One region of the Paenibacillus sp. NRS-1782 genome, then DNA from elsewhere that is predicted to be linked to it. Evidence: riboswitches for the same ligand, from Rfam matches in the RefSeq annotation. Region 1 holds a riboswitch; each other region holds the start of a gene.
The links. Region 1 has a riboswitch for cobalamin ahead of ACIFQM_RS08715 (ABC transporter substrate-binding protein). Riboswitches for the same ligand answer to the same signal wherever they lie in the genome.
Positions count from the first base shown of each region.

Region 2: another riboswitch for cobalamin. It lies ahead of ACIFQM_RS07965 (ABC transporter substrate-binding protein); the one in region 1 lies ahead of ACIFQM_RS08715 (ABC transporter substrate-binding protein).
Region 3: another riboswitch for cobalamin. It lies ahead of cobJ (precorrin-3B C(17)-methyltransferase); the one in region 1 lies ahead of ACIFQM_RS08715 (ABC transporter substrate-binding protein).
Region 4: another riboswitch for cobalamin. It lies ahead of metE (5-methyltetrahydropteroyltriglutamate--homocysteine S-methyltransferase); the one in region 1 lies ahead of ACIFQM_RS08715 (ABC transporter substrate-binding protein).

Region 1 covers NZ_JBITPH010000020.1:22,141-25,235, reverse strand. Annotated here, with positions in the region: gene ACIFQM_RS08720 (FecCD family ABC transporter permease) at 1-449, opposite strand, end outside; gene ACIFQM_RS08715 (ABC transporter substrate-binding protein) at 446-1,450, opposite strand; cobalamin riboswitch at 1,657-1,874, opposite strand; gene ACIFQM_RS08710 (histidine phosphatase family protein) at 1,998-2,792, opposite strand; gene cbiB (adenosylcobinamide-phosphate synthase CbiB) at 2,792-3,095, opposite strand, start outside.
Region 2 covers NZ_JBITPH010000018.1:177,092-180,186, forward strand. Annotated here, with positions in the region: partial or broken gene ACIFQM_RS07960 (purine permease) at 128-382, shown strand; cobalamin riboswitch at 1,089-1,286, shown strand; gene ACIFQM_RS07965 (ABC transporter substrate-binding protein) at 1,494-3,077, shown strand; gene nikB (nickel ABC transporter permease) at 3,093-3,095, shown strand, end outside.
Region 3 covers NZ_JBITPH010000045.1:195,260-198,354, reverse strand. Annotated here, with positions in the region: gene cobJ (precorrin-3B C(17)-methyltransferase) at 23-1,861, opposite strand; gene ACIFQM_RS18420 (hypothetical protein) at 1,990-2,217, opposite strand; cobalamin riboswitch at 2,176-2,359, opposite strand; gene ACIFQM_RS18415 (TIGR00730 family Rossman fold protein) at 2,417-2,971, opposite strand.
Region 4 covers NZ_JBITPH010000045.1:168,647-171,741, forward strand. Annotated here, with positions in the region: gene metE (5-methyltetrahydropteroyltriglutamate--homocysteine S-methyltransferase) at 1-1,761, opposite strand, end outside; cobalamin riboswitch at 1,922-2,117, opposite strand; gene nrdG (anaerobic ribonucleoside-triphosphate reductase activating protein) at 2,302-2,799, opposite strand; gene ACIFQM_RS18305 (anaerobic ribonucleoside triphosphate reductase) at 2,796-3,095, opposite strand, start outside.

The sequences.
Region 1 (3,095 bases):
CTCGCCAGCGTCAGCACCATCCACAACGTCAGCATTCCGGTCGTAAACGCCACCAGCGGCAGTGTCCATACGCCTACAAACGAAAATTGAAGCCCCCAATAAATCAGTACCGCTGCCCCTACCGAAGCCCCCGAGGATACCCCCAGCGTGTAAGGATCAGCCAGCGGATTGCGTAGCACACCCTGAAATCCGGCTCCCGCCAGCGCAAGCGCTGCGCCTACCAGCATACCCAGTAACACACGCGGCAGTCTGACCTTCAAAATAATCTGCTCTGTAGATGGATTCCAATCCGGTGTAACCGTCTCACCTAACCACGGCAGATGGTTGACCAGAATACCCGCAATTTGGCTGACGGGAAGCTTGGCCGAGCCGATACCGAGACAGAGCAGCAGCGTCAGCAGCAATAAGGCAAGACCTGCCCCTCCAAAGCCAATCAGCCTACGATTCATTTGAAAATTTCAGGATACACGCCCTTGGCCACTGCCTTGAGACCTTCCGTTACGCGCGGACCCGGACGACTAATCAGATTATCATCCACGGCAAACACCCGGTTGAGACGAACAGCCGATATTTGATCCCATCCACTACGGGCTTTGATGATATCGCCGAGTGTTTGGCCTGTTTTGTCGTCCTTGACATTCTTGCTGTATAAAATGACGTCTGGATTAGCCGCAATAATATTTTCCTCACTGATCTGGTACCAGCCCTTTTGCGTTGCTGCCACATTTTCGCCGCCCGCCAAAGAAATCAGCTCGTCCATAAACTCGTCCTTGCCGACCGTCCAGCCGGGTGAAAATTCGACGTAGACTCTCAGCTTTTGCCCTTTACCGATATTTTTAACACCGTTTTTCACTTCCGTTACATCGGCTCTCATCTTGTCGGTTACCGCTCTTGCTTCTTTCTGATGATCGGTAATTTTCCCATATAGTTCGATGTTAGCCATGACATCTTCAACCGTTTTCGGCTCGGTTTTAAAAATCATAATTCCCAGGTCACGCAGCTTGGTTGTCGCCTGCTCACTGAGTGATATCCCTGCAAAAACGACTTCTGGATTCGCAGCAATGATCGCCTCTTCATTCGGCTTCATAATGCCGCCCACTTTGGGCTTCTTCGTAGCTGCTTCCGGGTAATCGGAATAGTCCGATACACCGACAATTTCCTTATCCAGTCCGATGGCGAACAGCGCCTCGGTTTCAGCCGGGGAGACAGAAACGATTTTGTCCGGCGCTTTTTTGAACGTAAATTCCTGTCCGGTCGCATCCTTAATGATCAGCGGGTAGACCGTTTTGCCCGGAGGCTCCTGAGCGGTTGCCGTCTGTCCCGGTTGCTGTGAGGCTTGATCCCCTTTATTTTCAGCGTTCTTTCCGTTAGCTCCACATGCACTCAGCACAACCGCCAAGACCAGAGCCAATAAGCCTGTAGTCCAGACCTTTATTTTATTCCCTGCCATGATTTGCACCCCTCCATATAAATTCTTTTAAAAGCGTCACTTGAACATCATCCGATATCTCTAAATCCAGCCTTCTTTTCCTTTCAAAAAACCCCTGCATCCTCAGATAAGGACACAGGGGTCACGTTAGCGCAGATCGTACGCAGGCGGCAGTTTCTTCCGCATGGACAGTCACTGCGAACACGTCATCCTTTCCTCGAAGGACTATGGTGACAGGCGGACGGGCAGGTATCCTGACTTACAGAAATATGCGACAGCCTGTTGCTCCTTCATATGCTTTGTGGCACATAAACCAGAGCGGACTGGCATTTTTCCATTTACAGTGGCGGGACCGCGCCGGATTCACACCGACTTCCCTTTTAACAGCGCACCGATATGAATCCGAGGGTTTCATACCACTGCACCGACCTCGTCTGCTGGATATTTGATGTAGTGTTGGTCAAGCCGTTCTTTTACTTGATGATTATAGGTTAAAAAAGACTGGCTTACAACCCAAACCGCCTGTTTACCTGCCCTATGTCTGTGATCATGAGAAGTATATACGCAGTCAGTTCTGATCCACCAGCCATCCGGTGAACTTGTGCCCTGTAGCCAAATCTGGATGTGATGCTGTAGAACAGGTGGCGGTTAAATATGCAAATGGCTTTTGTGCCAAACTCAACCGAATCCTAATGGCCCCTCCCGGCTTCGGATTCAGGCTCCAAAAATCATGACCCGATACCAGCATACAAGCCAACTGACGAATCACTCCACCATGCGTAACAATCAGAACGGAAGGTGGAGCATCAGACAAACCTGTTTTCTGAAGCTCCATCATTGTACGCCACTCATACAAAGAGTCTAGAAATTCACCAAGGCGGTTCACAAAGTCTTTCCAGGGCTCTCCACCCGGCGGCGTAACCCGTTGCGGCTCATCAATCCACGCGCGGTACAATGCCACATCTTTGAGCATATCATACGTTTTTCCATCCCATTCCCCAAAATGAAGCTCTCTCAGACGTGGTTCCATGATGACAGACCAAGCAGACATATTATCTGGTTTCAGTTCCGATTCTGGCAAAATGATCTGCAAGGTCTGACGACAACGTATCAAGTCACTACAATAGATTCGGGCAAAGGAATGTGTCTGTAATTGTTCCCGCAAAGGCTCTAATTCCTGCTCTGCTCCTGGCAGCAAGCCCAGATCAGAGTGCCCCAGGTATCGACGTTCCCTGTTCCATAAGGTTGTGCCGTGACGTACCAGCACAAGCTCCACATCCCATGGCGGGTGTTCTGTAAAATCATGCTTCAAGGTCACATCACTTCCTGCTCTATTGCTGGTGTTCGGTGCGTCACGCTTCATCACTGCGTCCACCCCAGTGCATAACATCCGGCGGACACGAACAGACACAATCCCACGAACATACTGGACACGGCAAACATCAGCCGAATCGTATGTCGGATATCCTCCGGCTCCATCGGTCGCACCAGCTCTCCCATATATGCACGGAGAGAGCGTACGCCATGATATACATTATAGCCCCCGAGGCGAATCCCCAACGCACCCGCAACTGCTGATTCTGGAAAGCCACTGTTCGGACTGGGATGCAGCCGCGCATCTCGCCTAACCGTACGCCAGCTATGTCTGGCATCATACCGATAAATC
Region 2 (3,095 bases), on a different contig from region 1:
ATATTTATCTATATTTTGTGTCTGCAAGAGTCCATTAGTCGGATATGAACTACATTTATTGACAGCCTTGCATTGAAAATCCATTTTCTTGATTCTCGCCGTATCGTTTAAATTTAAAATATTGCGCATGTCTATTTTGTTAGAGGTGGATTTGCAGAAGGAAAGCAATCTGCTGATCGCGGCATGTAGCATTGCGGTGGGCCTCGGCTCTGTCGTGCTGCCCCAAATGTTTGACCAACTGCCGAGCTTTGCCAAAATGCTGCTGCAAAACGGTATCGTATCCGGCTCGATTACGGCGATTGTCTTGAATATCGTTTTAACGAAAAAACAGGGCGAATGGGTCAAAGGCGGGAAGGTGTCAGAGGTTCCGCAGAAGGTTTAACGATTAGGATTAGATAAAGACCGCGGGAGAGAGGACGTAAGCCTATTTTTCCGGCTTTTTGGCATAGAGTTATTGATAAAACCCCCTTCCTGTATGAAGATCGGGGTTTGAGATTCTATTAGAAGAATTTGCTAGAGTGATAGGCGAGGTCATGGTATAATCTACCTTATGGATTTTGAATAGTGGTGGATGTTTTCAGACCACGGCGCAGCTTCCCGAAAGGGGGTGAAGCCGATGGTCAACCTTGTGTCGTGCTACGATGTGTTGCGTTGGATGGTTACGTTACTAAGCCTGGTGTTTAGTATTCGTAAACTTTATCGCTGGCTACGTCGGAAATTTCGGAACAAGCGAAAACCCACCGTGTAATTAGGTTAGGCGCCTAACGGTGGGTTTAGCTACGCATTTAGCGCGCCGTGATGATCCACAGCCTTTCAAGTCCTAAGAGTCTTTGCCGTTGGTAGCGGCGAAGGCTCTTTTTAGTATACGGACACGGTGGTTATCTCTATACCTAATTTTATCACGTCCATTGCGTGCATGCAACGCAAAGTCATAGCCTTGATCCTTGCCGTATCGTTTAAATTTAAAATATTGCGCAGCATTTGTTGACAAGCCTGTAACAACAAAATAAGATAGTCCTAATTCGTAATATAGAGGAATAAAGGAAGAAAACAGGTGTGAACCGGACTTTCCACTTACAGGGTTTCGCTGAAATCATGTAGATGGCTGTTGTGCGTGTTCACTTAAAAGGGAAGTTCGGTAGATTCCGACACGGACCCGCCACTGTATACAGGCATCAGCAGGGAATTGCTGTAGCTTTCAGAACAGCCACTGGAACTGTGAGGAACCGGGAAGGCCTGAGAGATAAGCCTGAAGTCAGGAGACCTGCCTGTTTTAACATCACTGTCAGACCCACGGGATGCTGGGGAGGTGGTTAGGCGTGCTGCATACAGAATGTCTGAAACCGATCCGATCCCCTTGTTTTTAGAGGGTGAAGAGGGTGAGCTTAGGCATTTGATAATGAAAGCATTTCTGACTGCTGATCAAGCGGTCGGGGATGCTTTTTTTTGCGCTAGGTATTTGTGAATGACAAGACAGAGGGGGAGTCAATAGAATGATAAGCAATCGTAAAAAGCGTTCATGGTTTATATGTACAGGGGTGATGCTGCTGCTGGCAGTTATGGCTCTGGGGGGATGCTCGACAACTAGTAAGACGGCGGATAGCCCCAGCAAGGGCGAGAACACATCCACACAACAGGCTACAGCAGATAAGAAACTGGTGATGGCGTATACGTGGAAACCGTCGGGCGTTGACCCGCACGGAGACAATAGCTGGGATGTCATGCGGTCCGGCGCAGGTGAGACACTTGTCCGTTTGAATGAAAAGCTGGAGCCAGTGGCTTGGCTGGCCAAGGAATGGAAGCAGGACAGTCCCACAGTTTGGACGTTCGGCTTGCAGGATAAGGTCACTTTTCATGACGGAAAGAGTATGGACGCGGAAAGTGTGAAAGCTTCCCTGCTGCGCTCCATCGAGAAAAGCCATTTGGCAAAGGATTTGCTAGACGTAAAGTCGATTGATGTAACTGGGCCGCTGGCGTTGAAAATCACGACTAACCAGCCCAATTCAGCGCTGGTGTCCAATCTGGCTGATCCATCGACGATTGTGCTGGATGTAGCGTCTATGAAGGATGAGCAGAGCTACCCTGCGATGACAGGTGCTTTTAAAATTAAAGCGTTCAACAAGGATCAGTCCTTGGTCGTAGAGCGTTATGACGGATATTGGGGCGAGAAGGCCCGGCTGGCTGAAGCAACGATGAAGTTCATTACGGACGGCAATTCACGCCTGTTGGCGCTGCAATCTGGCGAAGTAGATGTAGCGACTGATATTCCGGTGGATAACGCGGAGGTATTAAAAAAGAACGATAAGCTGCAAGTGCTGTCGGCTCCCTCTTTGCGCACTCATATGATCGTGTATAACATGGAGTCGCCTGTGTTCAAGGATGCCGCGAACCGCAAAGTAGTGGACAGCCTGATACCACGTGCATCCATTGTGAGTGCGATCATGAGAGGCTATGGTACGGAGGCAAGCAGCCCATTCCCGAGCATTCTCCCCTTCGGCAAGGTGGAACGTAAAGTGCTGGACGGAACGGCAGGGCAGTTGTTGACGAAGGACGGCTGGCAAAAGGATGCCCAAGGTACATGGACCAAGCAGGGCAAGCCGTTCGAGGTTACATTGCTGACCTTCCCTCAGCGTCCAGAGCTTTCGGTCATGGCTGAGGTGATTCAGAGCCAACTGCTGAAAGAGGGCATCCAGGTGAAGATTCGCAAGGTGGAAAATATCGACGGGGCGCTAACCAAAAACGATTGGGATTTTGCCATGTACAGTATGCTGACTGCCCATACGGGGGAGCCGCAATATTTTATGGACATGTTTTATTCCTCTAAAAGCGAGGCCAATGTAAGCCGTTATAGTTCCAAACCGCTGGAGAACCTCCTTGGCAGCTTGAAGCTGGCAAAGGATACAGCACAGCGTAATGCCGTGACATTGCAAGCGCTGGATATCATTAATACCGATTTGCCGCAGTCGTTTATTGTTCACCCTGATAATGTATTTGGGGTGAAAAAAGGGGTAGAGGGCTTTACACCGCATCCGATTGAGTATTACTACATTACGGCGCAATCCGATATTGCGGAATAACGGACTGGATACCCTATG
Region 3 (3,095 bases), on a different contig from region 1:
TAAAAACAGGCTTTCTAGCCCATTAATCACCACAGACGGCATTCACTTCCACTATTGCAGGCGCATCTTCATGCCGAAAACCCGCTACAACACCTACACGTTTGAAAAATTTATGAAAACGCTCGTTTGGATGCCCTTTTTCCTTATATTCAGCGATGACATTCTCAACGATATCCGTAATCTGATCTCCCGGAATGCCCTCCGCTACAGGTTGAGCGGCATGAGCGTTGCGACCAAATTTTTTGCCGCCAAGAAACAGATCGTATCCTCCCTTGCGGTATACGATTCCGATATCCTCCAGCACTGCCCCATAGCAGGCCATACCACAGCCGTTCAAGGCAATGCTCGTTTCCTTGGGTGCCTGCAATCCGCCCAGTACAACCTGTAGATGCTCTGCCACAGGCACAGCGTCATCCTTCTCCATATTGCAGAAGTCGCACGCCTTCACCTTAAACACATCGCCAATCGGCATCACGATGAATCGTTCATCACGCAGCCGCCCTACCAGCTCCTCCGGATCTGCGCATGGCACGCGCAGCACGATCTGGTGATCCGGCGTATACTCCAGCTCGCCTTCATCACCCGCTACCTCCGCGAGCAGCGCCATCTGGCGAGCGGTGAACTTTTTGTTTCCCACGCCGGGGGAAACGCCCACCTCAAACAGCGCAGGCTTGCCAAAGCTGCCTGTCGCTGTCCCGGCCGTAGCCACTGCTCCGGCCACGGCTGCCGTTCCGGTGGCGCTCACGACGGGCGCTTGCCCGCTCCAGCGTGCGCTCGCTTCGCCCGGCAGCTTGCCGCCCGCAGCGAGGCGGCTCAGCGCCTCCGCTGCCAGCGCTGCCGGGGCTGCACCGGCTTGCGCCGCAGACGGCGCGGCCTGCACGGCAGCCACCACTTGCGGGCGTGCCTGCGTGGCAACCGCAGCAGCACCGCTCGCGGAAGGAGCGGGCGCGGTCCCGCCAGCTCCCGCAGGGGCTGGTACTGCGGGAGCTGCGCCTGCCTGCGACGCATTCAACGCGCGATCCTCTTGCGCGCCCAGCGACCACGGCTCCGCTTCCGTGCGGAGCCGCTGATGCGGCTTGAGCGCCTGCTCGGTCGCACCCAGCGTATACTTGCGCTGATACCCGCGTGGCGTCACGATCAGACCGTCATACACCATCGTCGAGGAATTGCCTATAATGACAGTCGTCAGCATGCCAATGTCATGGTTCAGCATGTCCTCCAGCGTCGTCACTATTACTTGCTGACGGTCACGGTAAGCACTCTTGACCAGCCCAACCGGAGTCTGCGGATCACGGTAACGCAGCAAGATGGACTGCGTCTCAACAATCTGGCGTGTACGTCGGCCACTCCGCGGATTGTACAATGCAATGACAAAATCCGCCGAAGCTGCCGCCTCTACACGCTTCACAATCGTTTCCCAAGGGGTCAAATGGTCACTCAGACTGATCGTGCACGCATCATGCATGACGGGCGCACCCAGCAGCGAAGCACAGGACTGAATCGCCGATATCCCCGGCACGACTTCTACCTCAACCCCGTCCTCACGGCGCCAGCCCTTTTGCATCAGCACTTCGTACACCAGCCCCGCCATACCATATACGCCTGCGTCTCCACTGGAAATGACGGCTACCTTCTTACCCATCTCCGCCTGTCGAACCGCCTCCTGCGCACGGCTCACTTCCTCCGTCATGCCTGTGCGTACAATCTCCTGTCCATTCAACAACGGACGGATCAGATCCACATAGGTGTTGTAGCCAATAATGACCTCACTCTCGGCCAACGCGTCCAGCGCCCGTTTGGTGATATGTTCCATATCCCCCGGTCCGAATCCAATCACGAGCAATTTTCCTAATGGGCTCATCGTTATCCTCCCTCTTAAATCTATGCCATGTTTTCCATACTTCTATCTATTTCACTTGTATATGGACATCCTGTAACTCAAAAAAACCCATCCTGCCCGGATGGGTTTCCTATGTACGCATCGTATCATCAGACGGACACAGCATAAGAAGACACTTCTTGTCTTCCGCCATCGTGCCGTTGCTTTCCATCTGCCTGTTCACGCTTGAAACGCTTCTGCACGTTCTGATCCACGCAAACCTGTAACCAACATGGAAAAAGCAGCGTGCGCCTGATTTCCTGATTTCGTACACCCATCCTCTCCGCGAAGGTTAACGGTGCATACAGATCAAGGTAGGTCTCCTGGCTCGGCATCAACAGATTTTTTCGTCTTCCCCGTTTTCTCACGAGTGACGTCTGAAAAAATCCTCTTCCTTACAGTGGCGGGACCGCTCGGGACTTGCACCCGATTCCCTGTTACCCTTCGCTATCACAAAGGCACCTTGTCTGTCCGCTATTTGATTATGGGTCTTATCATAACCTTGGCTTAATCAGTTGCGCAAGCATGAAAAACGCTTTATTTCAAGTTCTCTGCCTTATTTTTTAACATATGCAACAATTCGTCCGGGTCCGCAGAGATACTCAACAGCGTTGGATGGTCAACTCCGGTAAAGCCCTCCCGCACACTATGACGCACCATTTCCTCCAACGGGTCAAAATATCCGTTCACATTCAGCAGCCCGATGGGCTTGCGATGAATGCCGATTTGCGCCCAGCACAGCACCTCAAATAGCTCCTCAAAGGTTCCCAATCCGCCCGGAAGGGCAATGAATGCGTCAGCCTTTTCGCTCATCACCGCTTTGCGTTCATGCATGTTCGCCACCTCAATAAATTCAGTAATTCCCCGGTGAATAATCTCTGCATCGAATAACAGGGTTGGCATAATCCCGGTGACCTGACCGCCCCCTGCCAGCATCGCATCCGCGACCTCGCCCATCAGCCCCTTGCTGGAGCCTCCATAGATTAAACGGACCTGATGTCTCGCCATAGCCTCTCCAAGCTTGCCTGCCTCCTGAAGATATACCGATGAATGTCCGGGCCTGGACCCGGCAAATACACAAATGGAATTCATAACGTCTCAGCTCCTGTCCTGGTATCCGCATCGAGGCTTTTTCATTATATTAAATAAATATTTTCCCTATAACAAAAACTTCTGTCGATGCATTTCCAACAAAAAAAGATAAAGACCCTGTAGG
Region 4 (3,095 bases), on a different contig from region 1:
AACCTGACTGCGAGGAATATCATTACGCTCGAAGGACCAGTTCAAAATCGTTACCGGACCTGTCAGCATTCCTTTGACTGGCTTGGAGGTCAACGATTGGGCAAAGGCCGTTTCTTCCACAGTCATGGGTTGATCGAACGACACGTCTCCGTATATAATCGGCGGTTTAACACACCGGGAGCCGTAGGACTGCACCCACCCGTTTTGTGTAAAGGCAAAGCCTTTCAGCTTTTCGCCAAAAAATTCAACCATGTCTGTCCGCTCAAATTCCCCGTGTACGAGCACATCAATGCCAATGTTCTCCTGAATATCAATCCATTCCTTGATTTGCTGCTGAATGAACGTCCGATACTGCTCGGCAGACCATTCCCCTTTGCGATAGTGCAGACGGGCTTTGCGAACCTCTGCGGTTTGCGGGAAGCTGCCAATCGTCGTCGTAGGCAGTGGAGGCAGCTTCAGCTTGTCCTGCTGGATCACACGACGCTCAGCGAAGGGAACGCTGCGTGACTGTGGCTCTTTCGCCAGCAGAGTCTCCATATCGGCAGTCGTCTGTACTCGTGCCGCCGAGCTGTTGAAGCGGGCTACCGCGTCTGCACTCTGCTCAAGCTTGGCAATTGCCGAGGGTTCGCGTTTGCCAAGCGCAGCGGTCAAAGCTGCGATTTCTTCCAGCTTTTCATCGGCAAAGGCCAGCGCTTGCACCAGCTCTCGGTCCAGCTTGTGCTCTGCTTCCAGGCGGACTGGCACGTGCAGCAGACTGCATGATGGCTGCACGATGAGCTGACCAGCGGTGGTTTGCTCTGCCAGTTGTCCAAGCAGCGCAGCTACGGTGTTCAGATCGGAGCGCCATATATTGCGCCCGTCAATAACACCAGCGGCCAGCGTTTTCCCTGCGGGGAAGCCATGGCGTAGTACATGTTGCAGGTTTTCGCCATCATCATGCACAAAATCAAGACCTATTCCCTGTACCGGGAGCGTGGACAGGCGCTCATAATGATCCAGACTGCCAAAGTAGGTTTGCAGCACGATATTTAAGGATGGAGCAGCTTGGGCCAGAGCCTCATAGGCCTCCTGAATAATGTCCAAATCCTCTGTCGGGAATGAGGTGGTCAAGACAGGCTCATCTACCTGCACCCACTGAACGCCTTCCGCAGCCAGCTCAGACAGGACGCGGGCGTACAGTGGCATGAAGCTTCGTATGATCGCGGCCAAATCCTTACGGTCATAGCCTTTGGACAGAGCAACGAACGAATAAGGACCGATCATGACGGGTTTACCTTCAATACCTAGTTCCTGTTTCGCTTCACGATAAGCCTGCAACGGCTTATTCTCGGTGAACACCGGAGTTGCATTTGCCAATTCCGGTACGATGTAGTGGTAATTGGTATTCAGCCATTTGGTCATTTCACTGGCGGTGGCACCTTTTTGTCCACGGGCTATCCCGAAATAGACGGATAGGGGAACAGGTCCCTCGGGACGGTAGTTGAACCGTTCCGGCACCAGACCGAACATCACGGATGTATCCAGCATGTGATCGTAATAGGAAAAGTCTCCGACAGGAATTCGATCAATTCCCTTGTCGCGTTGCTTGCTCAGATGCTCCAACCGCAATCGTTTCATCTCGGTATGCAATTCGCTTTCATCCATGCTGCCGTTCCAGAAGCGTTCCAGTGCTTTCTTCCATTCCCGGTTTCCTCCGATACGCGGATATCCCAGGTTACTGCTGATCAAGCCGGACAACTCAGGCAATTCGGTAAATGACATATACTTTTCCTCCCAGGCTGGTAGCCAGTTTATTTTTGCGTACAAAAAAAGACATTCCTCCCCGGAGTTAAAAATGAGTAGGGGAAAGAATGCCTCCGTTATTTAAAAAATGAAAATTCGGCGACTGCTCTTAACACCTCCCTATCTCCCGTAGGTACTTGCGATGTTGTTGAAATAGGCAGGTCTCCTGACTTACGGATCATGACTTTCAGCGCTCCTTCCCGGTCTGTGGACCAGTGGGTGTATCAACAGCTGAAAATTCCCCGTTTACAGTGGCGGGACCGCGCCGGACTTGCACCAGCTTCCCTTTTAAGCCTGAACTGAATAGAACAGACACCTATCTCCAAGCTATGTGATTATGGTATGACGAATAATTATGCACTCGTATACTTGTTCACCATCATAAGTGAAACTTGCAGGATACGCAATATAAACTCTGTTTAAACCTAAAATGAACTACATGCAAAAAAAGACAAACCTTCCCCCGTAGGGAAAGGACTTGTCTTAGGGCATAACAGCTCATGCGAGTATAACATCGCCTTAGGCTAATGTAACTATAGATCCTGCCTGAATGCTGGCCTTCACATCCACCAGTCGTTGATTGCGACTGCCCCGGAAGGGAAGGGTAAGATCCTTTTGCTGTTCTACAAAAGGGCCGTCCACAATCACATCGCATAGCAGCGCCAGCTCCCGGCGGGCCTGATCCGTAAGCAGCTCCTCATAGTCAAAGCCGGTATAGGCCCACACGGTTCGGTCAGGACAGGCTGCGCGGAAGTCGTGCACAAACTGCGAGCATTCCGATGCCGAGAAAAAAGGGTCTCCGCCGCAAAGGGTTAACCCGTCCAGCAGTGGATTATCTGCGATGTCACGGATGACTTCCTGCTGTCGCTCCAGTGTGAACGGTTCACCTGCGCGGAAGCTCCATGACGAGGGATTGAAGCAGCCGGGGCAGGCATGGCGGCAACCGCTAATGAATACGACGGTACGCAGGCCATGCCCTTCGTTCAGAGATTCAGGAATGTAGCCGCATAAATTCACCGATGCTTCACCCGGTCGCGCACCTCAGCCTGTTTCGCGGCGTTGAAGCGAACGGTATAATCACCTGTCAGATATCCGGTTACCCGGCGCAAACGCTGAAAATGCGTATGTTCTTCATCAGCACCGCATTGGGGACAGCTTGTCCCGATAATGCCCTCGTAGCCGCATTCCGTGCAACGGTCTACCGGATGATTGATGGAGAAGTACCCAATGTTCTGATGGAGCGCGTATTGTACAATTTTAAGAAACGCCTCCGGGTTATTCCGCGCATTACCATCCAGCTCGATGTACGAAAT